DNA from 4 places in the Candidatus Marimicrobium litorale genome. Region 1 is predicted to be linked to each of the others. Evidence: predicted binding sites of a transcription regulator. Region 1 holds the regulator's gene; each other region holds the start of a gene.
What was found. Region 1 encodes sigma-54, which starts transcription at its own class of promoters, with help from an activator protein. Its sites were predicted from a motif close to TGGCACANNNNTTGCNNT; they were not measured.

Region 2: EYC82_RS11070 (TorF family putative porin) is a predicted target of sigma-54. The motif match lies at 3,816-3,833, and genes of this name have one in related genera.
Region 3: EYC82_RS14035 (PEP-CTERM sorting domain-containing protein) is a predicted target of sigma-54. The motif match lies at 2,960-2,977, and genes of this name have one in related genera.
Region 4: glnL (nitrogen regulation protein NR(II)) is a predicted target of sigma-54. The motif match lies at 1,676-1,693, and genes of this name have one in related genera.

What each region holds. Positions count from the first base shown of each region.
Region 1 covers NZ_SHNO01000001.1:1,835,606-1,843,556, forward strand. Annotated here, with positions in the region: gene EYC82_RS08170 (calcium/sodium antiporter) at 1-861, shown strand, start outside; gene EYC82_RS08175 (KpsF/GutQ family sugar-phosphate isomerase) at 876-1,856, shown strand; gene EYC82_RS08180 (hypothetical protein) at 1,873-2,070, shown strand; gene lptA (lipopolysaccharide transport periplasmic protein LptA) at 2,084-2,818, shown strand; gene lptB (LPS export ABC transporter ATP-binding protein) at 2,796-3,521, shown strand; gene EYC82_RS08195 (RNA polymerase factor sigma-54) at 3,733-5,268, shown strand; gene hpf (ribosome hibernation-promoting factor, HPF/YfiA family) at 5,331-5,618, shown strand; gene EYC82_RS08205 (PTS sugar transporter subunit IIA) at 5,629-6,093, shown strand; gene rapZ (RNase adapter RapZ) at 6,090-6,944, shown strand; gene EYC82_RS08215 (HPr family phosphocarrier protein) at 6,956-7,225, shown strand; gene mgtE (magnesium transporter) at 7,364-7,951, shown strand, end outside.
Region 2 covers NZ_SHNO01000001.1:2,468,180-2,476,130, reverse strand. Annotated here, with positions in the region: gene EYC82_RS11090 (DUF1329 domain-containing protein) at 1-197, opposite strand, end outside; gene EYC82_RS11085 (cytochrome P450) at 350-1,600, opposite strand; gene EYC82_RS11080 (YifB family Mg chelatase-like AAA ATPase) at 1,754-3,250, opposite strand; gene EYC82_RS11075 (accessory factor UbiK family protein) at 3,377-3,625, opposite strand; gene EYC82_RS11070 (TorF family putative porin) at 3,937-4,671, shown strand; gene glnK (P-II family nitrogen regulator) at 4,732-5,070, shown strand; gene EYC82_RS11060 (ammonium transporter) at 5,167-6,429, shown strand; gene EYC82_RS11055 (HAD family hydrolase) at 6,615-7,367, opposite strand; gene xerC (tyrosine recombinase XerC) at 7,324-7,951, opposite strand, start outside.
Region 3 covers NZ_SHNO01000001.1:3,091,675-3,099,625, forward strand. Annotated here, with positions in the region: gene EYC82_RS14020 (cytochrome P450) at 343-1,506, opposite strand; gene EYC82_RS14025 (lytic transglycosylase domain-containing protein) at 1,626-2,357, shown strand; gene EYC82_RS14030 (hypothetical protein) at 2,471-2,692, opposite strand; gene EYC82_RS14035 (PEP-CTERM sorting domain-containing protein) at 3,088-3,765, shown strand; gene EYC82_RS14040 (ABC transporter ATP-binding protein) at 3,951-4,715, shown strand; gene EYC82_RS14045 (ABC transporter permease) at 4,715-5,488, shown strand; gene EYC82_RS14050 (ABC transporter substrate-binding protein) at 5,488-6,423, shown strand; gene EYC82_RS14055 (AMP-binding protein) at 6,459-7,901, opposite strand; gene EYC82_RS14060 (RNA-binding S4 domain-containing protein) at 7,898-7,951, opposite strand, start outside.
Region 4 covers NZ_SHNO01000001.1:2,945,929-2,953,879, reverse strand. Annotated here, with positions in the region: gene glnA (glutamate--ammonia ligase) at 1-793, shown strand, start outside; gene EYC82_RS13345 (DUF4124 domain-containing protein) at 945-1,475, shown strand; gene glnL (nitrogen regulation protein NR(II)) at 1,769-2,836, shown strand; gene ntrC (nitrogen regulation protein NR(I)) at 2,820-4,226, shown strand; gene EYC82_RS13330 (tRNA (cytidine(34)-2'-O)-methyltransferase) at 4,320-4,784, shown strand; gene secB (protein-export chaperone SecB) at 4,828-5,313, opposite strand; gene grxC (glutaredoxin 3) at 5,341-5,610, opposite strand; gene EYC82_RS13315 (rhodanese-like domain-containing protein) at 5,648-6,061, opposite strand; gene gpmI (2,3-bisphosphoglycerate-independent phosphoglycerate mutase) at 6,290-7,849, shown strand; gene EYC82_RS13305 (murein hydrolase activator EnvC family protein) at 7,883-7,951, shown strand, end outside.

The DNA.
Region 1 (7,951 bases):
ATCATCGGCCTGACCATCGTATCCATCGGCACCTCAGCACCTGAAATTCTGGTCGCTATCACCGCCTCTTTATCCGACGCAGGTGAACTTGCCATTGGCAATGCCATCGGCTCGAATATCGCCAATATCGCACTGGTGCTCGGCGTGACGCTGCTGGTCGCTCCTTTCATGGTGCACGAGCGGTGCATGAAAACCGAGTACCCCATTCTTTTGCTGGCGACCTTGTTCGTGGGCCTTTTAATCATTGACTACGGACTATCCCCCGGCAACGGCTGGCTGATGATCTTTCTGTTGGTCGTCATCATCGGCTTCCTCCTGCGCAAACAATACAAGGGTGGCAACCTGCGGGAAGAGGCCGAGGATGAAACGGAGACAGCCCTGACCCCGAAAAAAGCCTGGCTCAGTTTTCTGCTGGGGCTGGCACTGCTTGTTACCAGCTCCAAGATCCTCGTGGCAGGCGCCGTTCTCGCCGCAGAGGCACTGGGCGTGTCGGAACTCGTCATTGGCCTGACCATCGTCGCCATCGGCACCAGCCTGCCTGAACTCGCCGCCACTATCGCGAGCGCCATGCGCGGCCATACCGAAATCGCGCTGGGTAACATCATCGGATCCAACCTGTTCAACCTGCTGGCAGTCATGGCAATTCCGGGCATCGTGGCAACGCGCACTCTTGATCCGTCGGTCATCACCCGGGATTACTTCACCATGACCTTACTGACCCTGTTTTTGGGCATCGCAATCTTCATCAGCCGCAGGCGTCAGAAATCCTCCCCCGGTCATTCATATCTAGGGCGCATACTGGGCGCGCTGTTAGTCTCTTTCTATGCCCTGTATTATTACGCTCTACACGTCACCACCTAGCGTTGGAACACTTTATGTCGGAGCAGAGCTCCATGAACTACACCGATTCCGCCCGCCGCACGATTCGTCTGGAGGCGGCAGCCGTGTCGCAACTCGAAGAACGGATCGGGCAAGACTTTGATCGCGCCTGTGAGTTACTGCTAGAGACGCGTGGCCGGATTATCGTCACTGGCATGGGAAAATCGGGGCACATCGCGCGGAAAATTGCCGCGACACTGGCCAGCACAGGCTCGCCTGCGTTTTTTGTCCACCCCGGTGAGGCCAGCCATGGCGACATGGGCATGATCACGCCCGAGGATGCCGTCATCGCACTCTCCAACAGTGGTTCGGTTCCGGAGGTGATGACCCTGATGCCCCTCATGCAACGTATGGGCATTCCGCTGATCAGCATGACCGGCAACCCCGCATCACCACTGGCTCAGGCTTCTGAGGTTCACCTGAATACCGGCGTAGAAACCGAGGCCTGCCCGCTGGACCTAGCGCCCACTTCCAGTACCACCACTGCATTGGTTATGGGCGACGCGCTGGCCATTGCCCTGTTGGAAGCCCGCGGCTTTACCGCTGACGATTTTGCCTTTTCGCACCCCGGTGGAACACTCGGCCGCAAGCTGCTGCTGAAGGTACAGGATGTGATGAAGTCGGGAGATGATATCCCGGTTGTTTACGAAGACGTGCTCCTGTCAGAAGCCCTGCTGGAAATCAGCACCAAGGGCATGGGCATGACAACGGTCGCGGACGCTCGCGGGAAGCTCATAGGCGTATTCACCGACGGCGACCTGCGTCGCGCTATCGATGCGCGTACCGATATTAACGCGACCGCTATCGGGCAGCTGGTGAGCAGCGAAGCGAAGAGCGTGACTGGAGATATGTTGGCCGCTGCCGCCATGCGTATTATGGAGGAACACGAGATCAGCGCCCTCGTCGTTCTCGACGAAAATGAGGCAGCGACCGGCGTGGTGCACCTGAAGGACCTGCTGCATGCGGGCATTGCCTGACGCGGTAGCAGATCGAATGTCCTCTCCCCAAAGCCGCGCCGCAACCATTCAGCGGCTGGTAATGGATGTGGACGGCGTACTAGCCAATAGACAGATCTATTGCGGAGAAACGAGAGAAGAGCTCAAAGTCTTTGACATCAAAGATGGCCCGGGGTTACAACTCGTAAACAAGGCAGGGGTCAAACCCGCTATCATCACCGATCGTTTTGACTAGCAGAGTTCAGTTCATGAAGGCAGTGAAAAAAAAGACACCGTCGCGATTGCTGCACTACAGGCGACATCAGCGCATCGCACTCAGGTGTGCTGTGACGACACTGCTGGCACCGCTGTTTCTGATCACTCCGAGCGCGGCAGCACTGCCGGATGACAGGGAGCAGCCGATACACATCACAGCGGACAAGGCACTGCGCGATGAGGTAGAGGGCGTCACGGTCTACAGCGGCAGTGTCCACCTGGTCCAGGGCAGCATGGAGCTCGATGCTGACAAACTCACGATTTATCACACGACCGATACGGCCGATAAAATCATCGCCGAGGGCCAGCCTGCAAAAATGCGGCAACAGCCAGACATCAATAAGGCTATCGTCCACGCGCATGGGCACGTCATCACCTATTACAAAAGCGAGGATCGCGTGAACCTGCAAACGGAGGCACGCATCGAACAGGAAGGTGCCGTGGTTGAGGGTGATGCAATTGACTACTTCATTACCAAGCAGGTAATCACCGCAGAATCTGATAAGACCAACCAGAACGAGCGTGTCGTGGTGGTTATCCCCCCCAGTGTGCAACCGGGCACGGAAGATGACCGTGAGTCTGCGAACAACGGCATCACAGATTCAGTATCCACATTAGATGTCGAGGCCTCCGCCACGAATGAGCCCGGAATAGATGCGACGGCGCAGACAGAGCCCGGCAATACCCAGCGGGAAGATAAAGACAGTGGCCCAACTCAAGGCGAGTAATCTGGCAAAGAGCTACCGGGGGCGGGACGTTATCCACGATGTCTCGCTGGCGGTCGACAGTGGCCAGATCGTCGGCTTGCTGGGCCCCAATGGCGCGGGGAAAACGACTTGCTTCTACATGATCATCGGCATCATACCGGCCGACAAGGGCAGTATCAGTGTGAACGGCGCCGATATTACCGGCCTGAATATGCACCAGCGCGCTCGCCGCGGCATTGGTTACCTGCCTCAGGAAGCATCGATTTTTCGCAAGTTGACGGTGGGCGACAACATCCTCGCCATTTTGCAGACCCGACGCGACCTCAACAAAAAACAACGCCTCGAACGTCGGGATGAGCTGCTGGAAGAGTTCAATGTACAACATCTGCGCGACAGCCTCGGCCAGGCCCTGTCAGGCGGGGAAAGGCGGCGTATTGAAATCGCCCGAGCGCTGGCCACCGAGCCTGATTTCATGATGCTCGACGAGCCCTTTGCCGGCGTCGACCCAATTTCCGTCAGCGACATCAAACAAATCATTAATCACCTGCGCGCGCGGGGCATCGGCATCCTCATCACAGACCACAATGTCCGCGACACGCTGGATATCTGTGAAAAAGCCTATATCGCCGGCGAGGGTAGAATCATCGCGTCGGGCACCGCCCAGGACGTCCTGGACAATGAGCACGTGCGGCAGATTTATCTGGGTGACCAGTTCCAGATGTAACCGCATCAAAGGGCCGCAACACCCCTTGGTAAAGCTCGCAATTGCAGAGCGCCTCACAAATCCGGGCAGTATTTCCCTCGGCTCACCGCTACTCCTAGCAAAATTCACGCCACAATTGTTGCAAGCGCTGGCCAGCGAGGGCTACACTCCAACTGAATACTGACTGCACGACACTATTGCCAGCAGGAGACATGCGACAAGCGGGCTTTTCATGAAGCAATCACTACAGCTCAAAATGGGCCAGCAGCTGACGATGACGCCGCAGTTGCAGCAGGCTATCCGACTACTGCAGCTGTCCACGCTGGACCTACAACACGAGATACAGGAGGCACTGGACAGTAATCCGCTGCTGGATGTCTCAGAGGATGACGGCAGCGACACCTCCGACACACCAGCCGATAGCGCGGAACAGCCCGTCGACAACGAAGCGCCGGATGCGTCGCAGCACACTCTCGAGTCGGATGGCACTGACACCGCTGAAAAAGGCGACCTCGAAGAGACTACCGAATGGAGTGTCGCTGAACAAACCGACGCCGGCACTCTACCCGAGGACCTGCCGGTGGACGCACAGTGGGACGACCTGCTCCCTTCCGCCTCGGCCTCAGCACCTCCGCCAGATGACGGCTTTGACGGTGACATGGCAGGCCGCAATACACCGAGCGAATCACTGCGCGAAAAACTGCTGTGGCAACTCGGCCTGACTCGCCTCTCCGACACTGACAGGCTCATTGCCCTGGCGGTTATCGACGATACCGACGCCAACGGGCGTTTGCTAAGCAGCGTCGAGTCGATTCACGAGTCGCTATCGCAAGACCTTGAGATTGAGGAGGACGAAGTAGTCGCCGTACTGCATCGCCTGCAGCAATTCGAGCCCGCCGGCATGTGCGCCAGAGACTTACAGGAGTGCCTGCTGATCCAGCTGGATCAGCTCCCCGCCGATACCGAGTGGCTGAAGCAAGCAAAACTCGTCATCAGCCGCTACCTGCCCCAGCTGGGCACCAGTGATTTTGCCCAGATCCTGCGGCGCACCCGCCTCAAAGAACACGAACTGAAAGCGGTCATGGCCCTCATTCAGTCACTAAACCCGAACCCGGGTCTCACCGCCGTGCCGGAAGCGGTTGAGTATGTCGTACCCGATGTCTTTGTCAGCAAGAACGGTGGCCGCTGGGTAGTCGAATTGAACCCCGATATTGCACCAAAATTGCGTATCAACAGCAATTATGCGAGCCTGATCAGACGCGCAGACAACAGCCCTGACAATACCTACTTACGCGATAACCTGCAGGAAGCACGCTGGTTTCTCAAGAGCCTGAACAGCCGTAACGAGACCCTGATGAAAGTCTCCAGTAAAATTGTAGAGCACCAGCGCAACTTTCTCGAATACGGCGCCGAAGCGATGAAACCTCTCGTTCTGCACGACATTGCAGAGGCCGTCGATATGCATGAATCTACGGTGTCCCGGGCCACGACCAACAAATACATGCATACACCCCGCGGCATTTTCGAACTGAAATATTTTTTCTCCAGCCATGTAGCAACCACTGCTGGCGGCGAGTGCTCCTCTACGGCAATACGGGCACTGATCAAAAAGCTGGTGGCAGCGGAGAATCCCAAGCGTCCCCTGAGCGACAACAAGATCACCTTGCTACTGCAGGAACAGGGTATCGAGGTTGCGAGACGCACCATTGCCAAGTACAGGGACACACTGTTCATTCCTCCGTCCAACGAGCGAAAAAGGTTAGTCTAAACTAAATACAGGGCCCTCCCGGCGTCGGGTCTTGCCCATCCATCTGCAAAAGAGAGTTTTTTATGCAACTGAACATCACCGGTCACCATCTCGAAATATCCTCTTCACTGAAATCCTATGTAGAAAGCAAACTGGAACGACTGCAGCGGCACTTTGATCAGATCACGACGACTCATGTCATTCTCAGTGTCGAAAAAATGGTGCAGAAAGCCGAGGCGACTGTGCATATCGCCGGCGCCGACCTGTTCGCACACGCAGAATCCGAGGACATGTATGCCGCCATAGACGCTCTGGCGGATAAACTTGATCGCCAGCTCATCAAGCATAAACAAAAGCACCGGGGGCATTGATTCCGCGACTATGTCGACAATAAGCGAGATCCTGACACAAGAGCGCACCGTTTGCTGTGTACCGAGTGTCAGCAAGAAAAGACTGTTTGAAAATATCGCCAAAATCGTTTGCAACGACCAGCGATCAATGTCCTATGACGATGTTCTCGACAGGCTTATCGCCCGAGAGAAGCTCGGCAGCACCGCGGTGGGGGGCGGCATTGCCATTCCCCACAGCCGTGTGAGCCGCTGCACGACACCGGTCGGCGTTCTCATCAGTCTCGAGGAGCCGATTCCCTTCGATGCCCCCGACGACATGCCGGTCGACCTGCTGTTTACGTTGCTGGTCCCGGAAGAGGCACACCAACAGCACCTCGATATTCTGGCGGCCATAGCACAATTGTTCAGTGTGCCAAGCTTCTGCGAAAAACTGCGCAGCGCCGGAAGCAGTCGTGCACTGTACGAACTCATCTGCCATCAGGCAAAAACTGCGTGAGACTGATTATCATCAGTGGTCGTTCCGGTTCGGGCAAGAGTACAGCGCTCAACCAGCTGGAGGACGAGGGGTTTTACTGTATAGATAACCTGCCTGCTTCACTGCTGCCCGCGCTGGTAAAGAAAACCAGCGGCGAGGAGTTCGAGCTGTTCAGCGGCACCGCGGTATGCATTGACGCACGCAACGCCTGGAAAGACCTGCGCGATTTTGGCGCCATACTGGCATCACTGCCGTCATCGGTTCAGACCCAGGTTCTGTTTCTCAACGCACAGGAGGTCACCCTGTTGCAGCGCTTTGGCGAGACCCGTCGCAGACACCCGCTTAGCACCCAATCCATACCCCTGGCCGAAGCTATCGATAAAGAGCGCAAGCTGCTCGAACCCATCTCTACTACTGCGTCTCTGGTGCTTGATACCAGCCAGATGACAATCTACGAACTGCGCGATGCGATTAAACAACGCCTGCTCGGGACCACTTCGGGGAGCATGTCCCTATTGGTACAGTCATTTGGTTTTAAGCGGGGCATTCCAGCCGATGCCGACCTGGTCTTCGACGTAAGGATGCTGCCTAACCCCCACTGGGTTAAGGAGCTGCGACTAAAAACCGGACTCGACGCCGAAGTGCAGGAATTCATGGACACCCAGCCAATGACAGGCGAATTTTACAGCGATCTACGTCACTACCTTGATCAATGGCTGCCGCACTATGCCCAGGGCAATCGCAGCTATATGAATATCTCTCTGGGTTGTACCGGCGGCCAACATCGGTCAGTATATCTGGCGAACCGACTCTACACTCACTACCGGCAGCAATACCCAGACATCCATGTCAGGCACAGGGAACTACAATAATAGGTCAGCCCGTGATCCAGACCCAGGTAACAATCATTAATAAACTCGGACTGCATGCCAGAGCAGCAGCCAAGCTGGTGGCATGCACATCATCGTTCTCCAGCCATATAAAAATTGGCAAGGACGGCGAGATGATCGACGGTAAAAGCATCATGTCGGTCATGATGCTGGCCGCCGGCAAGGGAACCGTGCTGGATATCGAGATAGAAGGCGACGACGAGGAGGTCGCTCGCGGTGCCCTGCAGGCCCTGATCGATAATTTTTTTGATGAGTCCGAATAGAACTCACCCAAGCCCGCCGCTAGTTTTTACAAGCTGTCATTTGCGCACTGTCATAGCGTAACTAATCACATTGTTGCAGACGGTGCTTTTCCGGATAATTCGCCTGCAATCCGCCGAGTGATCGTTTTGGGGAGGAGTATGGCTCAAAATCAAACAACCTCCCGACAAAAACTGGACAAGCTGTCTGATGCACTCAACAGCGGCACCCTGGTCGATGCCCGTCGCATGCTCAATGGCCTTGCCCCTGGCGACGTGGCGCATCTGCTCGAATCCTCCTCACCCAAATTCCGTCACATACTCTGGCAAATGGTGGACATCGAGCGCGAGGGCGAGATCCTCGGCGAACTGGGCGACGATCTGCAAGCCCAGTTTCTTGAGGACATGGATGCCGCCGAGGTGAAAATGCTGACCGTCGGTCTGGAAGACGACGATATCGCTGATATTCTCCAGCAACTGCCGGGCCACGTAACTCGCGAAGTACTGTCAGCAATGGACCAGCAGGATAGGTCGAGGCTGGAACGTGTCATGCACTACCCGGACGACGTTGCTGGCGGCCTGATGAATACCGACACCATCACTATCCGGGCTCGGCTCACACTGGATGTTGTACTGCGCTATTTACGACGCCACGACACCATACCCGAAATGACCGACAACCTGATTGTAGTCAACCGTTCAGACCAGTTTATCGGTCTACTTTCTCTGCGCACACTGTTGGTTTCTGAC
Region 2 (7,951 bases), 630 kb from region 1:
ACAAAGCCCTCGGGGACGGGAGTGCCGTCCGGGTTCCAGGCTGGGATGCTGCCGTCGGCATTGCCGGCCATCTCTGCTCCGGCGGGTGTCAGCTCTTTGCCAAGCTTCGCCGCCTGATCCGGTGCGACTGCCGCGAGAACAGGGGTGGCGGTGAAAATAGAAAAGCAGATGGCTGCCAGGGTGTTTCGTATCGTCATTACGGATGCTCCGCTGTGCTTAACAAGAATGCAGACCGAAGATTAGTGCACACAGCACGAAATATCTAGCGGTTTGCCCAGTGTATGGTTTATTGAAGCATTCTGGTTTCAGTTGTGTGTCGCTCAATGCCTCTTTTTCTTGGTCTGTAACATCAGGCCGCTGGCACTTCCGCCTCAGGGTCGAAGGCGATGTGCATTTCCTTCATGGCATTTACGAAAAAAGAGCGCACAAACTTTGGATCAGTCTGTAGCCGGGGGTTGCGCAATCGCGGGATAATTTCCTCGAACATGATGTTGAGCTCGAGCCGCGCCAGGTGAGAGCCAATGCAAAAATGCTGGCCGATACCAAAGGAGCGCAGATGACTGTAAAGATCTGGCATACGTTCCGCGCGCGTGATGTCAAACATCATGGCGTCGTCGCCGAAGACGTGTTCGTCGTGATTGGCGGCATGATAGTGGAGGATGACCTTGTCACCCTTTTTGATGGGCTGTCCACCCAGTTCGGTATCTGCCATGGCTGTGCGTCGCATGGAGATAAACGCGGTGTTATAGCGCAGTATTTCTTCGCAGGCATTGCCAATTTTCTCCGGGTTGTCTACCAGATACTGCAATTGTGCAGGATGCTCCATCAGTAAGCGCATACCCTGTGCGATGACGGTGCGGGTGGACTCGTTGCCTCCAACGAGTATGAGGATAAACATCCAGCCAAACATCTCCTCGGGAATGGGCTCGCCGCCCAATCGTGCGTCCAGCAGCGCGCCCGTGATATTGTCCATTGGTGATCGACGGTGCGTGGCCGCGATATCCAGCGCGTAGGTAATGACCTCCATCGCGGCCAGCTGACCCTCCTCCATCGAGGTCGCCATGTCCGGATCGTCGGCAAAGATCATCGTGTTGGTCCAGTCGAAAAACTGCTTACGGTCTTGCAGTGGTACGCCGAGTAATTCAAGAATAGCGATCAAAGGCAGTTCAGCGGCAACCTCTTCCACGAATTCGCATTCGCCACGTCGGGCAACGGCATCGACGATGAGGCGAGCGTGTTCCCGAAATCTGGCGGCGTAGGATTCGACACGCTTGGGCGTGAATGCATTGCGTACGATGCGTCTCGCTTTTTGATGCTGTGGCGGGTCCATGTTGATGATCGTAAAGCGCTGCATTTCGACGATAGCGTCATCGTATTCCATCGGGAAAGCGGAGCGCTCCGCGGAGGAAAACAGCGCCGGGTTTTTCGAGACCTCGTCCATCTCAGCAATGCGAGTTACCGCCCAGTAGGGTGTGCCGCTAATAGGGTCTTCAATTTTGACAACAGGCCCGGCTTCGCGAATTTCTTTAAGCCTTGTATAGGGCATGCCCTCGGCGTAAGTATCGGGGTCCAGTAGATTGGCGAATGGGCATTGGTCCATGAAGGCGCTCCGGCACATCGACCGCGCGTTGCGGGCGAGCACGTCATTATTTACAGGGTTACGCGAGCCAGTGTGGCATGGCCTTCGGCCTGTGGTAAACCCGTGATCAGCAGTCTGGCGGGACCGGTTTGAAAATCTTGTTATTACGCCGATTTATTCAGTCTGTTGTCGGTAGGCGAGCGCCTCAGCGAGATGCGGCGCGCTAACCGTGTCCTGTTGCTCCAGATCGGCGATGGTGCGGGCGACACGGAGACTGCGGTGCAGCCCCCTTGCGGACAGATGCATACGCTGCGCTGCAGTGGACAGGTGGCGGGTTTCTTTTTTTCCGAGCTGGCAGACGCTGTGCAGGCTTGCCGAGGTGAGCCCGGCATTGGAGCAACCCTGGCGGGCCTGCTGAATCTCTCTGCAGCGTGTCACGCGAGCCTGGACTGGCGCCGAGGCTTCTGCCGATGCTGTGCGAGACAGCAGTTGACTGGGTGGCAGGCGCGGCACCGTCACGTGCAGATCAATGCGGTCCAAAAGCGGTCCCGACAGCCTCGCTCGATAGCGCTGGACTTGCTCGGGCCTGCAACGACAGGAGCGCTCAGGGTCACCGAGAAACCCGCAAGGGCATGGATTCATGGCGGCTACTAATTGAAAGCGGGCTGGATAGGTCACTCGGCGCCTGGTGCGAGTCAGGGTGATTTCACCGGATTCCATGGGCTCGCGCAGTGACTCCAGGCAGCGGCGGTTAAATTCAGGTAACTCGTCCAGAAAGAGAACGCCCCCGTGCGCCAGCGAAATCTCCCCCGGGCGAGGACTGCCGCCACCGCCGGTCAGAGAGGTGGCGGTGGCGCTGTGGTGGGGGCTGCGAAAGGGGCGCTGCAGGCGGTTCGGTGTGCCCGTGGGAAGACCCTCAATATCCCGCAGGGCCAGACCGTAGAGGACTTCTCTGCTGCGGGGAGGAGGCAATATACCGGGTAGCCTGCTAGCCAGCAGGGTTTTGCCGGTTCCGGGCGGACCGCAGAACAGCAGGTTGTGGCCCCCGGCGGCCGCGATTTCCATGGCGCGCCTCGCTGCAGTCTGGCCGACCACGTCAGCCATATCGGGGTATGCTGCGGCGGCCAGCGTATTGTCCGGGCTGGCGCTCTGCAGGGTTGCGCGGCCATTGAGGTGGGCGCACAGAGTAAGGATATCTGCTGCGGCAATAATCTTGCTGCCCGGAACCTGTGCCGCAGAGCCGGCGCTTTCCTGAGCCAGCACCAGCCGGCGCCCGCTGGTCGTGGCGGCGATAGCTGAGGCGACGCTGCCGCGGACAGCGCGAAGGCTCCCGTCGAGTGCCAGCTCCGCCAGAAATTCGTAGAGTGCCAGATCGTTGACAGGCAGTTGGCCGGATGCGGTGAGTATGCCCAGCGCGATGGCGAGGTCGAAGCGGCCGCCTTCCTTGGGCAGGTCTGCGGGGGCAAGATTTACGGTGATCCGTCGGTCAGGGAACTCGAAATGGGAGTTTATTATCGCGCTGCGCACGCGGTCCTTGCTCTCGCGCACAGCCGTTTCGGGCAGGCCTACAATGTGAAACGCGGGGAGGCCGTTGGCCAGGTGTGTCTCGACCTGCACCAGAGGGGCGTCCAGGCCGCAAAGGGCGCGACTGTACAACACCGATAATTCCATCGCCATCCTGCGCCCTGTCCATGACGTTCCTGGCAGTGTATGCGAGGCGCGCGGGTGGATGAATTGATTGGTCTGAAATGAGTGAATACAGCCGCCGTGCGGAGGTGTAGCAAAGAACCGCGGCCACTACGCCTCGCTGTTGCCCTCTTCGAGTGCTTTCGCCAGCGCCTCCAGAGTGTTTTCCAGCTCAATGACACGCTCTTGCGTGCGCTTGAGCAGCGCGCTTTGTGCATCAAATTCCTCCCGGCTGACCACGTCCAGCTTAGATAGCGCTGACTGCGCAAGGGCGCGCGCGCCCTTGTCCAGTTCGCCGCCCATCCGGGCGCTCGCCTGTTGCAGTAGATCCCAGGGGGGAGGAGGGGGTTTTGGTGCCATGTAAGTGAGCCTTTGCGCGAGACCGCATGAGAGCCCGAAGTGTAGAGCAAATCAGCGAGTCGGCACAGTGCGAAAATCCGCACGCTTATTGTGCAACGCACCGTATGAGTGCGTTTTGCGGGCGCTTCGCGGCGTACACTATTTCGGCACTAGTTAATATCTTATTGATATTCCTAAAGAATATACTAATTGGCACAGACTCTGCTTTGTTCTCTGTGACAGACCGGCAACGCGCACACACAGTGCCCGCAGCGATTACCTGACACGTTAGAGAGTCTGTTTTATGACTTTAATCCTAAGGGAGAAGAAACATGTTAAACAAGAAACTGATTACCGCAGCCGTATCCACGGCGTTGTTGTCTGGGATAGGGGCGACTGCCGCACAAGCGTTTGACGTGAGTGCGAATGTCGCATTGGTGAGCGATTACCGCTTCCGCGGCATCTCGCAAACAGGCACAGATGCGGCCGTCCAGGGTGGATTCGATGCCAGCTGGGAACCGGGCTTTTATCTGGGCACCTGGGCGTCTTCCGTCGACTTCGGCAGCGACAACGACACCGGTAGCTTCGGCACGATGGAGATTGACTACTACGCGGGCTGGTCTGGCCCGATTGGTGATACTGACTTCGGTATTGACGTAGGGTACACCTATTATCAGTACCCGGGTGACACGGTTGACCCCAAGGGCGATTATCAGGAGTTCTACATCAAGCCGTCCTGGCGTGATCTGACCATCGGTGTTACCTACTCGAATGACTATTACGCCGAGACTGGAAAGTTCTGGTACTACTCCGGAGACTATAGCCTTACCTTCGCGGAAGACTTTTCACTGGGTTTGCATGCCGGCTATAACGACTTCGATGAGAAGGATTTCTTTCCAACGGGAGAAGATTCCTACACTGATTACTCAGTGACGCTGACTTACACCTTCAAGGGTGTGGATCTTTCGGTGGCGTGGGTTGGTACCGACCTCGATACCGATGACTGCTTTAACGATGCAGATGCCTGCGACGACACCGCAGTATTCAGCATCGCCAAGAGCTTTTAATAGCAGCATTCTGCACCGAGTCGGCCAGATCTCTGGCCGACTCTCAGACTGGAGATTTTTATGAAACTGATTACGGCCATTGTTAAACCTTTCAAACTGGACGATGTGCGCGAAGCGCTCTCTGAGATAGGCGTCCAGGGCATCACCGTAACCGAAGTCAAGGGCTTTGGCCGACAGAAAGGCCATACCGAGTTGTACCGTGGGGCTGAATATGTCGTCGACTTTCTGCCCAAGGTCAAAATTGAAGTGGCTGTCGCTGACGGCGTAGTCGACCAGACTATCGAAGCCATTACGACGGCAGCCAATACCGGCAAGATCGGTGACGGCAAAGTGTTTGTCTCCGCTTTGGAGCAAGTGATCCGGATTCGTACCGGTGAGACCGGCGAAGACGCTATCTAAAGACTGAAATGTAACACCCAATAGCAACACCCTGAAAACGATCCACTAAACCACGGCTGACGCTTAAAAATCAGCCGTAACGAGAGAGCTATGCCCATGGAAAACTCAATTTTTGAACTACAGTACGCCCTGGATACCTTTTATTTCTTGGTCTGTGGCGCGCTGGTGATGTGGATGGCGGCAGGTTTCGCAATGCTCGAAGCCGGCCTGGTCCGCTCTAAAAACACGACTGAAATCCTGCTGAAAAACATCAGCCTGTATGCGGTGGCCTGCACCATGTACATGGTCTGCGGCTATTCGATTATGTACGGCGGGGGTGAAATCACCACGTTCTTGAGCGGTATCGTCGGCGATGGTGTCGCCGGGGCAGAAGAACCGGCGACCTATGCACCGTCAGCCGATTTCTTCTTCCAGGTGGTATTTGTCGCCACGGCAATGTCTATCGTTTCGGGCGCGGTGGCAGAGCGCATGAAGCTTTGGGCGTTTCTTGCCTTCGCAGTGGTCATGACCGGTTTCATTTATCCGATGGAAGGTTCCTGGACTTGGGGCGGGATGCCGGTATTCGGCCTCTACACGCTGGGTGATCTAGGTTTTTCTGACTTTGCTGGCTCTGGCATTGTGCACATGGCCGGCGCGGCCGCGGCACTGGCCGGTGTGCTGCTGCTTGGCGCGCGCAAAGGGAAATACGGTGCGGACGGGTCGGTACGTCCTATTCCAGGCGCCAACCTTCCTCTCGCAACGCTGGGCACCTTCATCCTTTGGATGGGGTGGTTCGGTTTCAACGGTGGCTCTGTGCTGGCAACGGCCAGCGTCGAGAGCGCGAATGCGGTGGCGGTCGTGTTTATGAACACCAACGCTGCTGCTGCGGGTGGTCTGATCGCCGCGTTGATTTTGGCGCGACTCATGTTCGGCAAGGCTGACCTCACCATGGCGCTGAACGGCGCCTTGGCCGGTCTGGTGGCGATCACCGCCGAGCCGTCTACGCCCACTGCTGTGCAGGCGACTCTGTTTGGCGCGGCGGGCGGTGTACTGGTCGTGTTTTCTATCGTGATGCTGGACAAGTTGAAGATTGACGATCCCGTCGGTGCCATCTCGGTCCACGGTGTGGTCGGGCTGCTGGGTTTGCTGCTGGTGCCGGTCACCAACGGTGAGAACTCATCGTTCAGCGGTCAGCTGATCGGTGCTGCTACGATCTTTGGCTGGGTGTTTTTCTCCAGCCTCATCGTGTGGGGCATTCTCAAAGCGGTCATGGGTATTCGCGTCAGCGAGCAGGAGGAATATGAGGGCGTCGATATGGCGGAATGCGGTATGGAGGCCTACCCCGAGTTCGTCGGCGCCAGCGGCAGTGGCCGTTCGTAACACACTTTGCGGGCGCATTTAACGATGCGTGTTTTGGGGGGCCTTATGGCCCCCTTTTTTTATGCTGTCGAATAAAGCCACATCCGGGTACTCACCGGGTCATAGCCCTGCGGAGAATAGCGACAGATAAGGTTGGCCGCGCCTTGCGAGGGCGCAGCGACGACCCGGCTCGGCAGCACGGGTGTTCAGGGCATGGCAGCAATGCGCGCAATCGCGGCGGGTAACGCCTGCAGTTTTTCGATCTCTTCATCGGCGCGAGTACCGCCTGGCCAGAGCTTGCCGCGTAGGTTCACCCAGACGCTGCGCATCCCGATAGCATTGGCGCCTTGCACATCGTGATCTGGATCGTCGCCGACATGAATGATTTGGTCGGCTTTGACACCGGTCTTGTCAAGCGCGGCCTGGAACATGTCCGGGTGGGGTTTGGCGCGGCCGATGTCCTCTGCCAAAAAAGCAAAGTCGAAGTATTCGGCGGCGTCGGTCTTGTAGATATCTGCGTTGCCATTGGTCAGAGCGCCCAGCGTATAGCTCCGGGCCAGTGTTTCCAGAATGGACAGAGCTTCCTCGTAAAGCACCACCTTGTGTCGCTCCGCCAGGAATACGGCGAAGGCCTCACTGGCGCCACTGCTCGCCTCCGTCTCGGAATAGTCGGCTATCAGCAGGAGTTCGTACAGTGTTTGTAGGCGCATTTGGGTGACGTTATGCACCAACTGAGGATGGCGTTTCCACACCGCTTTTTTGAATTCAAACAGGGCATCATGGTCGAATACCTCGATGGCGCCGGGTCGGTGGGTGATAAGCCACTGCCGTTGCGCCTCCTCCGCCCGTAATAGCGCCGGTTCGACATCCCACAGGGTGTTGTCGAGGTCGAACGTGATCACCGAGATAGTCAGCTCAGTCCTCCTTGCGACGTTTCGCCCTAGGATGCGCGTCGTCATAGACTTTTGCCAGATGCTGGAAGTCCAGATGGGTGTAGATCTGGGTGGTGGAGATATTCTCGTGTCCCAGCAGCTCTTGCACCGCTCGCAGGTCGCCGCTGGATTCCAGTAAGTGGCTGGCAAAGGAATGTCGCAACATGTGGGGATGCACATCCTGGTGTACCCCTGCTTTTCGGGCCAGCAGCTTCAGGCGCGCCTGAATACTGCGCGGGCTGATGCGGCGGCCACGCTTACTGGTAAACAGGGCGTCTCGATCGGGGTGGTCTGCCCCGATGGTCGGACGAACCTGCAACCACACCTTGATGGCCTCGCGAGCGACAGACCCTATCGGTATCGTGCGGGCTTTGTTGCCTTTGCCGATAACGGTCAGCAGCGTGGCGTCGATATCGTCAATGTTGATGGCGGCCAGCTCGGCGAGTCGCAAGCCAGACGAATAGAACAGCTCCGCCATGGCCTTGTCACGTCGTTCTATGACGGTGCGGGCCGGTTGCGAGAGAAACTGATTGACTTGGTCTGCGTCCATTGTTCGGGGCAGTTTGCGTGGTTTTCGCGGTGCCTGGACGCTGCCAGCTGGATTGCGTTGA
Region 3 (7,951 bases), 1.3 Mb from region 1:
TCTAGCCAGCGAGGTCAGGATTGTGCACTGGTGCCAGGGCCTCCAGAGCAGCGATATCGGATCCGCGCTGCGATTCATCTTGAAGCGCACCATTTGCGCCCGTGGCTCCGCCGTTCGGCTGCTGAAGATTAAAATAGATAGAATAATAATAGTTCATCGGACTAGCTAACGAGGACTCACCGTGATGAGGGACACCTGCGCCCTGTAGACCCAGCAACACTTCGGCTTCTAAGTGGGGTGTTGATCTTAACGCGAAGATTTTTTTTGTAGCCTGCGTTGCTGTGGCATGGCCAGATGTCTCGCCCGGGTTAGTGGTTGCTCGTTCCAGTAAACAGATGGCAGCTACCAACTGACCGGCAGGGTTCCTACACCCCTGAGCAGTATGCCCTCGGGGACGCTGGCCTCGCCCTCGCGCAATCGCAGCCCCGGTAGGCGCTCTGCCACCAGGCGCAGCGCGGTCTCCAGATTTTTTTGAGCCAGGTGCATGCCCGGGCAGGTGCGCAGCCCGGGACCAAAGCTCAGCAGAGTGCGGGTGTCGCGATCGATGTCAAATCGATCCGGGTCCTCAAATATTTCGGGGTCGCGGTTTGCGGCTGCAATGCCAAACAGCACCGGGGTGTTGGGAGGTATGCTGACGCCGGCCAGTTCGACTGGCCCATCGGGCCGTGTAAAGCGTGGTTGTGCCGCAACGGGCGGATTCCAGCGCAGCAATTCCTGAACGGCATTTGCCTGTTTTTCGGGGTTTGACACACAGCGTTCCCAGCTTTCGGGATGAGTCAGTAAAGCGTGAAACAGGTTGCCCATTGCATCTGAGGTGGTGGTCGCGCCTGCGGTGAAGAAAAGACGAATATGCGCGAGCATCGATGCCTCGCCGATGGGAGAGCCATCAACCTGAGTATCCAGCCAGCGGCTGATCTGGTCATCCTGAGGGTGGCGTCGTCGAGCCGCTATAACCGGTGCCACCATAGCTGTGAGCTTGCGATCCGCTGCCTGGCTTTTTTGTAGATCGCGCCCGCCGAACATCAGGTCCATGGACCACTGGTAGTAATCCCGCTCCTGTTCTACCGGCAGCCCCAGTTGATCGCAAATCACCCTGAAGGCATAGCGCCGGGTAAACGCCTGCACGAGATCCGCGCGAGTTTGGCCCCCCAACTCGTCCAGCAGGTCATGACCAATCTGCGCCAGACGCTCGCGGTCCATGCGCTCCACCGCGGTGCGGCGAAAAGACGGTGTCATGGGTGGCCGCCATTGTCGGTGTTGGTCTTCGTTCATCGACATGAAGGTTTTGCCGATAAAGGGGAGGGAAATAATCTGATAGGCGTGCCCCGGCGGGAATTGATCGCCGTCCCGAAAGGCTTTTGCCAGTGCTGCGTGGCCGATGATGTAGTGAATGGGCATGGCGCCGCCCAGCGCCATAGCGGGTACAACCGCGCCCTCCCTGCGCAGGGCGCACAGTGCGGCAGCAAAGCTGTCTCCGGGGAGTGTGTCGTAGTACCAGTCGATCATGGCCTCTGATCATACCAGTAGTTGCTGGCCACGACGGACACGGTTGAGGATAGGGACTTTGGTATTTTTTCAGTGCTGCAGCCCTCAGGGCGACGTTCCGCTGGGATACAATGGGAGTTATGAAAACAGGTGGGCGCAGCGGTGTTAGGGTTGGATTTGGGTCGGGGGTATTGTTTGCCCTGCTGGCAGCTCTGCCCCTGCGTGCCGATGAAGCATCTGCGGTGTTGAGCAATGTGCCCGAGGGGTCACAAGAGAGAGGGCAGGCGGATATCCAGGTGTTCAAGTACACTGATCAGACGGGAGTGCGCTCATACTCCGATACGCCCCCGGTCGGTCTGCATTACACCGTCATGAAATTTGACTGCTTCGCCTGCAACCCAACGTCCTCCGTCGATTGGAATACTATTCCGCTGCAGCTGAGAGCCTTCGGCACCGCGATTAACACGGCTTCAAAACGCTACCGGGTGGATCCAGCCCTTGTAAGGGCGGTGATTCATGCGGAATCGGCGTTTCGTCCGCAAGCGGTGTCCAGTAAGGGCGCGATGGGCCTGATGCAGCTCATGCCTGGCACCGCTCAGGATATGGGAGTGGCCAATGCTATGGCGCCCGAGGAGAATATTCACGGTGGCGTGAAGTACCTCGCGCGACTACTGGACCAGAACCGGGGCGACACGCGCCTCGCTACCGCAGCTTACAACGCGGGGCCGGGCGCGGTAAGGCGCCATAATGGAGTCCCCCCTTTCGCCGAGACGCAGACGTATGTAGAGCGCGTGAAAATACTCCACGCACGTTACCGTAAAGCGATGGGGAAGCGCTTCTCTGGCCGAGTCATAGCCGGTGCGGAGTCTTAGGGTGGGAGCCGGAGGCGGGACGGCGTGCTCGTTGGTGCCGCGCGAAGCATGATCGATAACAGGCGGTGCGTTTAGAGGCATGCCCGGGTTCATCAGGCCCCGATGCTTGGCAGTCAGCTGGCGTGTTGGTCGCCATAGACCTCTTCGTTACACGCGGTAGAGGCCTTTGAGCGCCAGGAGTAATGGTAATACTCGTTGGTATCGTAGGTCATTCCGGGGCACACGGCATCTAATTGGCCATCATAATTCAAGTCGTAGGGCGAATAGTGCGCCATGCGCTCCCAGCTGCATCCTGTAACGGTCAGCAAAGTCAGAGTGATCAACATCGTGCGCATTGGCTTAACCTGTTTTGTGTTTACCCGTGGCAGCAGAGTAGTGCAGTTAGCGCGGGAAGGCTAATAGTTCGCGGTCATCGCCCTACCCCTCACGCTGTCCTTGTTCTTGGCGTTGGCACAGGGCGGCCCCGAACGTGACTCGCCGACAAAATGCCATGAAAGGGACGTTCACCAGTGTCAGTTTTTTTTACAAATCGAGCCTTGCTGCACCGTCGGGCGACGCAGCCTTTTTTATAAACAACTGATAATATTAGCTTTTAATTTTTATGGAATGTATTTTGCTTTAAGTTTTGGGGATAGAAAAGTCAAACGGGCAGTCAAAGGATGTTCCGCCAAGGCAAGATGACGGCGGGCGCACTGTCCGATGTGGAAGCGGGTTCGCTCAGGGAGAGATGATGAAAACTAGCAGGATTGCACTCGTAATAGCGGCATTCTCGACCCTCACGTGGTCGTTGGGTGTCAGCGCAGTTCCAATCACTATTGATGACTTTAAGACCGACGTGACATTGCTCAACAACAATTTCGCTCCAGATGTCAGCAGCATTTTCACCGCCGACAGTGGTATTGGGATGGTGGGTGATCGCACAATCGAGCTTAATGTGTTTCAAGGCGGCGGTCCCGCAAGCTCAGCAGCGGTTGTGGTGTCTGACCTGCTGTCCCTGTCGAACAACGTCACGACCGATAGCATCGTTACGGTGAGCTGGAACTTCTTGACTACTGATTTGACGGCTGGGGGCAATACAGGTTTGTTTTTTGGCTTGCCCGCACCCATCGACAATGATCTGACAATAGGATTCGCGCTAAACGGCGGCACCTCTTTCTCGCAGTTTTTCCCCGACGGTGCGTCGGGTAGTGACTTCTTCCTTCCTTTCAGCGATTTGACCAACGGTAGTGATGCCGATATCGCCACCTCATTGGAAGTCGCATTCAGTAGTTCCGGCCCAGCATGGGACGCTGCGTTTGATTTCGTCAGAGCCGATAAGCCGCCGGAAGTGCCCGTGCCGGCTACATTCAGTTTGTTAGCACTGGGTTTGTTGGGTATTGGTCTCGGTCGGCGCAAGCGCGCACGCTGAAGTCTGCTAGTCAGCATTTACCAGGAACCCCGGGCTTGCCCCGGGGTTTTTGTATCTGGGAACCCTACGCTACTGCACGCCGCCGGTCGCGCCCCTGGTGTATCGTTACTTTCCCAGTTGATTGTCGTGGGAAACTGCCGGAAAATCTGGCTTAGCAACAGCTATCGACGAGATGCCCGAATGCTATGTCCGCCATTAAGGTAACCGCGCTGAGCAAGCGCTTTTCCGCCGCCGATGCTCCGGTGGTTCATAACCTCACGTTTACTTTGGAGGAGAGACAGTGTCTCTGCTTGCTGGGTCCCTCCGGATGTGGCAAGACGACTCTGTTGCGCTTGCTGATGGGCCTGGAGAAAGTCAGCGACGGAGACATAACCCTGTCGTCGGGCTTAATTGAGCACATGAGCTACGTGTTTCAGGAGCCTCGTCTGGTGCCCTGGCGTAGTTGCCTTGAAAACGTGCTGTTACCGCTGGAATTGACGCACAGCAGCAGCGCAGCACAGCGCGATCGCGCTGTTGCGTTATTGCAGCAGCTGGGCCTGGGGGAGCGCCTCGCCCATTTCCCCAGTGAGTTGAGCGGCGGTATGCAGATGCGGGTCGCCCTGGCGCGTGCGTTGGTCACCGAACCCAGGATTATCCTGCTCGACGAACCCTTCGCGGCGCTTGATGAGCGTTCCCGCTTTCGCATGCAGGACCTGCTTTTATCCTTCAAGGCAGAACTGGGCTTGCAGTACGTATTTGTCACCCATTCCATTGCCGAGGCGGTTTATCTCGGCGATCGCATCCTGATGATGGATGCGCAGGGTGGGCAGAGAGACTGGCGAGCCATCGACTTTCCCGCACGGGACCAGGCCTTGAAGATGACCGCCGAGTTTAACGGCATCGTTGAATCCTACTCGCGCCTGTTTACTGATATGGAGACTGCCCTTGTGGAGAGCGGGGGGAGTGGCTGATGCTGGGTGCGTTGCGCGACTGGATAGCAGAAAAACTTCCCGCTTGGATTTTCCTTGGCGGGTTGCTGTCAGTGTGGCAGCTGGTCGTGGCACAGGAATGGGTGGCAGCCTACCTCCTGCCTTCGCCGACACAGATATTCGCCACCACGTGGCAGTTGTGGCCTGAGATCTGGGCCGCAACACTGTCGACCGCACATTCAATATTTTGGGGCCTGGGTTTCAGTATCTTAACCGGGGTGTCCCTCGCGCTATTGTTTTTTGCGATCCCCTTGGTGCGACGCGCGGTGTTGCCTTTCTGCATTTTTTTCCAGACAGTGCCGATAATCGCCATCGCACCCCTGTTGGTTATCTGGTTCGGGTTTGGTGATCCTACCGTGCGTGCATCAGCGTTTATTGTGTCCCTGTTTCCCATACTTGCAAATACCCTGACCGGGCTGCAAGAAACAGATCCGCAGCTCAGGGAGCTCTACCGCCTTTATCGCCCCTCGCCCTGGCAGCTCATCGTGAAATTGCAGCTTCCATCGGCACTGCCCTATATGTTGACCGGTATTCGTATTTCGGCAGGATTGGCTGTCATTGGTGCCATAGTGGGCGAATTTATCGCGGGTGGAGGCATCGGCAGCCTGATCGATGCTGCGCGCACCCAGCAACGTGTTGACCTGGTGTTTAGTGGTGTTCTGATGTCCAGTGTGTTGGCTCTGTCGCTGGTCTTCGCCATCGAGGTGCTTAGTCGCCTGTTATTACGAGGCAGGCCTTATCTGAGGAAAGTGTAATGCGTCTAATGAGTATAGTGAGTCTATTGGTTCTGTCGATCCTCGCCAGTGCATCTGCGTCGGCGAAGCCGCTTGTGCTGGCGCTCAACTGGAAACCGGAGCCGCAGTTTGGTGGGTTTTATGCCGCCCAGGAGGCTGGGTATTTCAGAGAGAACAAACTGGATGTTGAGATAATAGAGGGCGGCTCGGGCACGCCGACTATTCAGATGTTGCTGGCTGGCAGGGTCGATTACGCTATCGTGTCGGGAGACGAGGTCGTTATCGCTCATGCTCGTGGTGGCGATATCGTGGCCCTTTTTGCAACCTATCAGGTGAACCCTCAGGGAATTATGACCCATGCCTCCCGTGGTTTTGAGTCGATAGAGGATGTGGTGCATGGCGACGGTGTATTGCTGTGGCAATCGGGTTTACCGTATAGCCAATTTTTCAGGATGAAGTACGCCCCGCTAAAGGTAACGACGGCGCCTTATCTTGGTGGCATCGGCAATTTCCGCAACGATACCAAGCTATCCCAGCAGTGTTTTGTGACTAGCGAACCACTGGAAGCCAAGGCGGTGGGACTTAAAGTCAAGACCTTCCTTGTCGCGGAGAGTGGCTACAATCCTTACACCACCGTGCTGGTCACTCGCAGAGCGCGACTAGCGCAGTCACCAGACGAAGTGAAACGTATGGTGGGGGCAGTGCGCGCGGGCTGGAAAGATTACCTTTCCGATGCGGCACCGACCAACCGGGTGATGGGCGATTTGAACAAAGCCATGTCTGCAGAGACGTTCAGTGCAAGTGCTGCAGCACAATATTCGCTGATTCAGACGACGGCAGAGACCGAGCTTGGCTCCATGACGCTGGAGAGATGGCAGACGTTGGCCGATCAGCTGTTGGCGATTGATGTGATTCGCGAGCCGGTAAAGGTTGAGACGTTGTTTGCCAACTTCTAGTCGACAGGCATAACGGGTCTTTTAAAATGCCAACTTTAGTTATTGCCGAAAAGCATGCCCCGCAGTGCTCTGCGGTTGATCTTGTGAGTGCCCGTCTCAGTGCGGGGAAACCGCTTCATTTGGGCGTAGCGAACCTTGCTGAGGCGGAACATTTTACGCGCCAGAGCATCTAATTTTGGCTTTTCTGGCAAGCGGTCTGCCTCAATAGCGATTATTATTTCCTCTGCGCTGCTGCCATTCAGGCCGCTGAGAATACAGACATTACTCACGCCCAGTAGAGATTGGATGTCTTGCTCCAGTGGTGCTGCGGCGTATTTGTGCCCGTTGTAGTTGATGGCGTCAATGTTACGGCCGATCACACGTATGCGTCCATCAGCTCTTTTTATGGCACGGTCGCCCGGGTAAAAATATCCATCGCGGAAGACTTTTGCTGAGGCCGCAGAGTCGTCCTCATATCGGGCACAGTCGTAATCGGTCAGGTGGATACGGAGTTCGCCCTCCTCGTACTCGGCGGCCGTGCCATCCTCTTGAACGATTTCGAAGCGGTCTGGATCCTTGGCTTCCAGCCAGTGCATGTCGTCCAGATCGGTTATCCGTGAATACATTCCTGAGGAGTTAATTTCGGTTGCACCATAGTTAATGGTCAGAAAGGTAGTGATGTGGGTGAGACACTGCTCGGCAGATTTTCGCGATAAAAACCCTGAAGTGACTCCAAGGACAAAATCGCCGCGCTTTGATGGCTCTGCTCGTGTCAGCTGATAATCGAGTAATTGATTCACCATGTCCGGTACCAGCAGCGTCGATGTCAGCCCGCTGTCCATAAAATAGCGATACCAGTCAGGACGTTGCTCGAAGATAACTGAGCCTCCCCCTAGCCATGTAGAGAGAGGGTACTTAAAGCCCACTGCGGTCCATAGTCCGAAGTCATGGAGGTATGACACAGTCTCCGGGTTGCTGCTATAGACAGGACTTTTTGCCCGTTGTTCCGCACAGCGCGCAAGTTGCTCGCCGGTCCAGTACAATTTTTTGTAGTGACCGGTTGTGCCTGATGTGTAGAGAGTATGCCCACCGCTTTGCGCGCAGGGGGGGGAGGTTAGCGCCGCATCGGCGTCGAAGCTCGGATTGGCAACGACGATTGCACCCGCAGGCGCAACAAAGCCTCGTTTGACGTCGCTAATACTGGTGATTACAGCATGAACATCCGGTATACCGATGTCTTCGAGTAAGCGCCAGGAGTTGATGCAGACCGTATCCAGCCCTATGGCTCTTATGGCGAGAGTAATGACCCAGCAGTCGCGGAGGTTATCGACCAGGACTGCAACGGTCCCCTCATTGGGGAGTCCCTCTTTATCCAACTCCACGAGGACGCCCAAGATCGCGCTAGTGAAAGCCGAGTAACTAACACTTTGGCCGTTGTAAATTATTGCTACACCATTCGGAGTCTTTGATGCCCAGGACGCAATAATGTTTAAGCTCATTCGATGCTCTCTGACCGACCGCACGCCAAGCGTATCTGGAAAATAGTATC
Region 4 (7,951 bases), 1.1 Mb from region 1:
CATCGAAGTGCATCACCACGAGGTAGGCACCGCCGGCCAATGTGAAATTGGCGTGCGGTTCAACACGCTGGTTACCAAGGCAGATGAAACGCAAATCCTCAAGTACTGCGTGCACAATGTAGCCCACGCCTATGGCAAAACGGCCACCTTCATGCCCAAGCCGCTGGTCGGCGACAACGGTTCTGGCATGCACTGCCACCAGTCCATCGCCAAGGGCAAGGAAAACGTGTTTGCTGGCGACAGCTATGCCGGCCTGTCTGAAGAAGCACTGTATTACATCGGCGGCATCATCAAGCACGCCCGTGCACTGAACGCATTTACCAATGCGTCTACCAACAGCTACAAGCGACTGGTGCCGGGGTTCGAAGCGCCTGTCATGCTGGCCTACTCGGCCCGCAACCGATCTGCGTCCATCCGTATTCCCTATGAGCCAAGCCCTCGGGGCAAGCGCATCGAGGTTCGCTTTCCGGATCCGACTGGCAACCCCTATCTGGCCTTTGCAGCGATGCTAATGGCAGGTATCGATGGTATTCAGAACAAGATCCACCCCGGCGACGCAGCCGACAAGGATTTGTACGACCTGCCCGCAGAAGAAGCGGAATCGATTCCGACGGTTGCTTCCAGCCTGAGCCAGGCCCTCGAAGCCCTCGACGCGGATCGCAGCTTTCTCACGGCTGGCGGCGTATTCACCGACGACATGATCGACGCTTACATCGACCTCAAGCAGGAGGAGGTCGAAACCCTCGATATGACCACTCACCCTGTCGAGTTCGACATGTACTACTCCTTGTAGACCTTCCTGTCAGGGGCCGTTTTTGTGCCCTTGGGAAAAAGGCTCGCTCCGGCGGGCCTTTTTTCTGCCTGCTGCAGCAAGACGACCGGACGGGATGTTCATATATCCACGCCACTTCTGTTACTGTCGTCATTCAGGGGAGGAAAACCGCATGCTCAGAATTATCGCATTTGCCCTTGTACTGCTGGCGCCGGCGGCCGCGGCACAATCCATCTACCGCACGACTGACGAAGTCGGCAACGTGGTCTTCACCGACGCACCCTCCGCCAACAGTCGCGCAGCGGAGCCGGTAGGCCTGCAACCCACCAATACGACCTCTCCACCACGGGCTATTATCCCTGCACTGAAGTCTCCGACAGACACCCCGGCGGTGAATCAGACGTCCTATACGATCGCCATAACCAGTCCTGCCGATGAAACCTCCATCCCGCGGGGTCATGGCAACTTCACCGTCACGGTGGCTATTCAACCCGCCCTGAAGAAGTATGAAAGCCTGCAGTTATTTATGGATGACGAACCCAGCGGCAGTGCCCAGGCCAGCATGATCTGGGATCTTACCAACGTGTTTCGCGGGGCCCACGACATCACCGTCGGCGCAATCGACCGCAGCGGTAACACCATCGCTCTGTCAGACCCTGTGCGGGTTTACGTCCACCGGCCCTCCATCAATTTCCGCAAATAAAGCCCGCTGTACTGGACAGGGCCCCCCTCTTAATGCACCATAATGGTGCGCTGAAGGCCTGTGCACAGTCTTCTCACCCGGCTGCCTGGAGCCTCTCGGGCCCACATTAATCAAACCCGTGCCTGCTGCCGGGCTTGTGTGCACCCCGGTTGCACAAATTTCTGGCATTTACAGAAATTAATCCGCTCAAGCCGCTGTTTTGGCTCCATTTTTGCTAATACTTAATAACGGCGTCACGTGCCCCCTGCTGCGAGCAGAACGGACAACCCGTCGGGCTTTACCAAGAGGCAGGAATGGAACACGACCTGGAATTACTGGACAGCATGAGCACCGGCGTGATTGCGCTCGATGATGCGCTGCAGGTCACAGCACTCAATTCGGCCGGCGAAGCACTGCTGGAGACGTCAAAAGCCCGCTGTATCGGTCTGCACGCGAGGCTGTTACTTTTGGAGTCGAGTGAGTGGCTGGAACACCTGCAGCAGGCGGCGGCAAGTAAAACCACTCGGGCGAGCCGCAGCTTCACGCTCTGCCTGCACTCCGGCCATAAAATTCTGGTAGATCTCGTGATTACTCCCGTGACCGAAGAGGCACCTTTTAGCCTGCTGGTAGAGCTGACAGCTGTGGACCGCCTGCTGAGAATCAGTCGGGAGGGTAATCACCACCGCACGCAAGAGACCAGCCGGGCCGTCATCCGCGGCTTGGCCCATGAGATCAAGAACCCGCTGGGTGGCGTCAGGGGTGCTGCTCAGCTACTCGCAAGAGAGCTGCCGAACGAAGAGCTGGCCGAATACACCAACGTCATTATTCGCGAAGCGGATCGCCTGCGCGACCTCGTCGACCGTCTATTGGGCCCCACCCGGGAGTTAAACAAGCAAAAACTCAATATTCACGAGGTACTGGAGCACGTGCGCAATCTCATCAACGCCGAGTCCGAAAACCGGGTCACGATTGTGCGGGATTACGATCCCAGCCTACCGGAGTTCGAATTTGACCGGGCACAGTTGATTCAGGTGGTGCTGAACATCATGCGCAACGCCATACAGGCAGCAGAGAGCCTGCGATCCTGCAATATCATGCTGCGCAGCCGCGCTCAGCGGCAATTCACTATCGGCGGCACGCTGCACAGGCTGGCGTGCGGCATTGAGATCATCGATAACGGGCCCGGGATTGCCCCGGACATAATGCCCTCCATATTCGCCCCCATGGTCACCGGTCGAGCCCATGGCACCGGACTGGGGCTCTCTATCGCGCAATCCATCGCTCACATGCACGACGGCACGATCGAGTGCGACAGCCGCCCCGGAGAAACGCGCTTTACCTTGTATTTACCTATGGAAAAAATTCATGAACAGCCACACTAAAGTCTGGGTAGTCGACGATGACAGCTCCATTCGCTGGGTGCTGGAACGCGCTCTGAATCAGGCAGGCATCGCCAACCGAAGTTTCGCAGATGCCGACGAACTGCTCCAGCAAATTGAGACCGGGCAACCGGATGTCATTATTAGCGATATCCGTATGCCCGGCACCGATGGCCTTGAGTTGCTCTCCTTGATCAAGAGTGGGTACCCGGACGTCCCCGTCATCATTACCACCGCACACTCGGATCTCGACAGTGCGGTCACCTCCTATCAAAAAGGGGCTTTTGAGTACTTACCCAAGCCCTTTGACCTCGACGAGGTGGTCGCCGTCACCCAGCGTGCGCTCGCCCACGCACTGGAAGCCCGGGGCAGCGCCCCGCCACAGGAGGACGTGCCGCAGCAAACCGAGATCATCGGTGAAGCGCCCGCCATGCAGGAGGTGTTTCGAGCCATTGGGAGGCTGGCGCACAGCAATATCACTGTGTTGATCAACGGCGAGTCCGGCACGGGTAAAGAGCTGGTTGCCCGAGCCCTGCATCGCCACAGTCCCCGAGCCAGCGCCCCGTTTATCGCTCTCAACATGGCGGCCATACCCAAGGACTTAATGGAATCTGAACTGTTTGGTCACGAAAAAGGCGCTTTTACCGGCGCCAACGCGAAACGAGAGGGGCGGTTTGAGCAAGCGGATGGGGGCACCCTGTTCCTCGACGAGATAGGCGATATGCTGGCCGATACACAGACTCGCCTATTGCGCGTACTGGCTGACGGCGAGTTCTATCGGGTGGGCGGCCATGTCCCGGTCAAGGTAGACGTGCGTATCATCGCCGCCACGCACCAGAATCTGGAAAACCTGGTTGAACAGGGCACCTTCCGTGAAGACCTGTTCCATCGCCTGAACGTAATTCGCATACACATTCCCAAGCTTTCAGAACGGCGAGAGGACATCCCCGCGCTAATGAAGTATTTCCTCCAGCAGGCGGCACAAGAGCTTGGTGCAGAGACCAAGGTCCTACTACCGGAGGCAAACTCCTTTCTCACCAGCCTGGAATGGCCAGGCAACGTCAGACAGCTGGAGAACTGCTGCCGCTGGATAACGGTGATGGCCTCGGGCCGCGAGGTACACCTGAGCGACCTACCGCCGGAATTGGGACAGGCTGCACCCACCAAAGAATCCAAGGAGCAGGCGGGCTGGCCCGAACTACTGTTTAACTGGGCCCGCAACGAACTGGTACAAGGCAAGCAGCAAATCCTGCAGGACGCCGTGCCTACGTTTGAACGGGCTATGATCGAGGTGGCCCTGCAACACTCCAAGGGCCGCAAGCGGGACGCAGCCGAGTTACTGGGCTGGGGGCGCAATACGCTGACACGAAAAATGAAAGACCTGAATATGTGACAGGACACAGCGTACATTTACGGCTCAAATAAGCTTTGCTCAGGGCCCAAAATCTGAGAAAAAGGGCGCTGGCTTCCCTGTATGCGATACCCTATGTTCAAAATCGTACTGTTTGAACCCGAGATCCCGCCCAATACGGGGAACATCATCCGCCTGTGTGCCAATACCGGCTGTGCCCTGCATCTGATCGAGCCCCTCGGTTTTGACCTGGAAGACAAGAAACTGCGCCGGGCGGGGCTGGACTACCGTGAATTCGCGCAGGTAAAGGTTCACCCCAACCTGGCTCATTTTCGTCGGGAGACTGGCAACCCGCGAGTGTTCGCCGCCTCGACAAGGGGTGGCACCGCGTATCATCGGATTGACTACCGCGAAGGAGACGCGCTGCTTTTCGGTCCTGAGACCCGCGGACTACCCACATCCATTCTCGACGAACTGGGCCCGAGCGGCACACTGCGCATCCCCATGCGCAGTGACAGTCGCAGCCTGAACCTAAGTAATGCCGCTGCACTGGTGCTCTATGAAGCCCTGCGACAGGTAAACTTTCCCGGGCTGGAATAGCTCACAACCCACAGGGTCGGGCGAGAAGAAACGTGCCCATGGCCTAGTGGGAAGCAGTTTCTCCCGCGCCGGCTTGCGCCTGCGCCTGGGCCTGCTGGTAAACGGCCTCAAAGTTAACGGGCGCAAGCATCAGTGGCGGGAAACCACCTTTGATACAAAACGCGTCAATCGCTTCGCGGGCGTAAGGAAACAGGACATTCGGCGCCGCGGTTCCCAGAATACGTTTCAATTCGTCAGGCTGGAATCCGCGAACCAGGAAAACGCCGGCCTGATGCACTTCGATCAGGAAGCCGGTTTCTTCATCCATCTTCGCAGTGACAGTGATGGACAGAACAACTTCAAAATTTCCCTCTTCATCGATCGATCCGCTGCGGGTATTGAGATCCACCGAGAGCGTGGGCTGCCACTGTTTGGTGAAAATCGCAGGAGTAGCAGGCGATTCAAAGGACAGGTCCTTGGTGTAGATTTTCTGCATGGTAAACTGCTGCTCTGGTCGCTGTTGCGCACCGCCTGCCTGTTCTTCAGCCATCAAGCCATCCTCCGGTAATTAAATGAATCAGGAACCGCTGTCCGGCCCGAGAAGTAAATCCAGTTGACCGGCAATTTCCAGCCGGTACAGGTCATCGAATCCGCCAATATGCTGCTCGCCTATCCAGATCTGCGGCACGGTGCGGCGACCGCTGCGTTCCATCATTTCACGCCGCAGTTCAGGAGCACCATCCACCGCGATATCACGGTAGGCAGCGCCCTTATTATCCAACAGCGCTCTTGCGCGCAGGCAGTAAGGGCAGCGCTGCGTCGTGTAAAGCGTTATCGGCGCAGTCATGCCACGCTCGGCAGGTCAGGACTAAAATACGGCGTGCTCATGAAACCACCGGCAGTTGCAGGTTGCCCCACTCCATCATGCCGCCTGCCATCCTCGACACACGGGTGTAACCCGCGGCTCGCAGCTGCTTGCCTGCAGCGCCGGATTGCTGCCCCATCTTACACACCAGTACCACGGGTTTTTCCTTGTACTTCTCCAGCTCTACCATGCGCTCGGGCAGCTTAGTAGCAGGGATGTTGACCGCGTCTACAATATGTCCTTTGTTAAATTCTGCAGCGTCACGCAAATCGAGGAATATACCGTCCTCGGCGTTCACCTGGTTTATGGCCTGTTGCGGCGAAACTGACGCCCCTCCCTTGCGCGACTCATGAAAGACCAGCATTGCGACCAATGCCAACAGAGCAGCGACCTGGATCCACTGTTGTGCCAGAAATTCTAGAAATAGTGCCATGCTGTTGCGCTTAATTCCTGCGGATAAGTAAGGTTGTCGTCGCGAGGCGGCGGGCCGCGGGCGCTGTTCCTGCTTAAGACCAGTCGCCGGAACCCCAGTATACAGGCTATACCGGGGTGCAGCCAGTCCCGCCCGAACGTCATACAAGCAGCAATGCGCAGTCGCCCAAGACAGGGTAAAATGACGCACTGTAGCAATTACTCAGGCCTTCAGACCGATCATCAAGCCATGAATCACGCCAACAAAAAAACACCCACTGTACTGGTCATCCTCGATGGCTGGGGACACCGCGAAGATCGCCGTGACAACGCCATCGCCAACGCCGATACCCCGGTGTGGGACCGGCTGTGGCGCGACACCTCGCACACACTCATATCCGCCTCAGGAGAAGACGTAGGCCTGCCCGGCGGGCAAATGGGCAATTCAGAGGTCGGCCATATGAGTCTCGGCGCTGGCCGTGTTGTCTACCAGAATATTTCGCGCATCGATCAGGCCATTCGCGATGGCAGCTTTAACGAAAACCCGGCCTACAATCGCGCTATCGACAACGCGGTTGCGACCGGCGGCGCAGTTCATATTTTCGGACTACTCTCACCGGGCGGAGTGCACAGTCACGAGCAGCAGGTTTTTGCCGCCATCCGGCTCGCCGCCGACCGCGGCGCTAAAAAAGTCTACCTCCACGCGTTCCTGGACGGTCGCGACACACCGCCGCGCAGTGCCGGTGACTCACTGCAAAAAGCTGACACACTGTTCAAAGAGCTGGGCTGCGGTCGTGTCGCCTCTCTATGCGGACGCTATTACGCCATGGACCGTGACAAGCGCTGGGAGCGAATAGAACTAGCTTACCGACTCCTTGCCGAGGGCACGGCCGAACACCGCAGCGCGAACGCAACCGACGCGCTTGCGTCCGCCTACAACAGAGACGAGACCGATGAGTTCGTTCTGCCCACCGTTATAGCTGACGAAACACAAACCCCCGCAAAAGTGAGCGATGGCGATGCCGTGCTCTTCATGAATTTCCGCGCCGATAGGGCGCGGCAACTCACCCAAGCATTCACTGACTCCTCTTTCAGCGGTTTCACGCGAACCGCGGCGCCCGAGCTTACCGACTTTGTTATGACAACGGCCTACGCCGATGACATCGACGCCAACTGTGCCTACGGACCGCAGAAACTGGATAATGTGTTAGGTGACTATTTAGCACAGCGCGGTATGACGCAGCTCCGCATTGCCGAGACAGAAAAATACGCTCACGTGACGTTTTTTTTCAGTGGCGGGCGCGAAAAGGAATTCGCAGGGGAAGACCGCAAGTTGATCCCCTCGCCAGACGTCGCCACCTATGACCTTCAGCCCGAAATGAGTGCAGTGGAACTGACCGACGAACTGGTTCGTGCGATCGGCTCCAAACAATATGACCTGATCGTTTGTAACTACGCCAACGGCGACATGGTCGGGCACACTGGCGTGTACGAGGCCGCAATCAAGGCTGTGGAAACACTGGATACTTGCCTGGGAAGGGTAGAACATGCGCTTCATGAAGCCGGCGGCCAAGCTTTGATTACTGCAGATCACGGCAACTGTGAACAAATGCTGGATTACGAATCTGGTCAGCGGCACACCCAGCATACGACCGATCTGGTGCCCCTGATCTATGTTGGATCAAAGCAACGCACCCTCAAATCCAGCGGCGGCATTCTCGCTGATATTGCGCCCACCCTGCTGAGCATGATGGAAATGCGACAGCCCGATGAGATGACAGGCAACAGCCTGCTTGACGAGCACGTCTAAGCTGCCAGTGCGATTATTCAGGGGGACAAGGTAATGCCTGAAACCCATTGCAAACAGCTTTGTCACGCAATTCTGCCTGTCCTCGCACTTTTATTCTCGGCA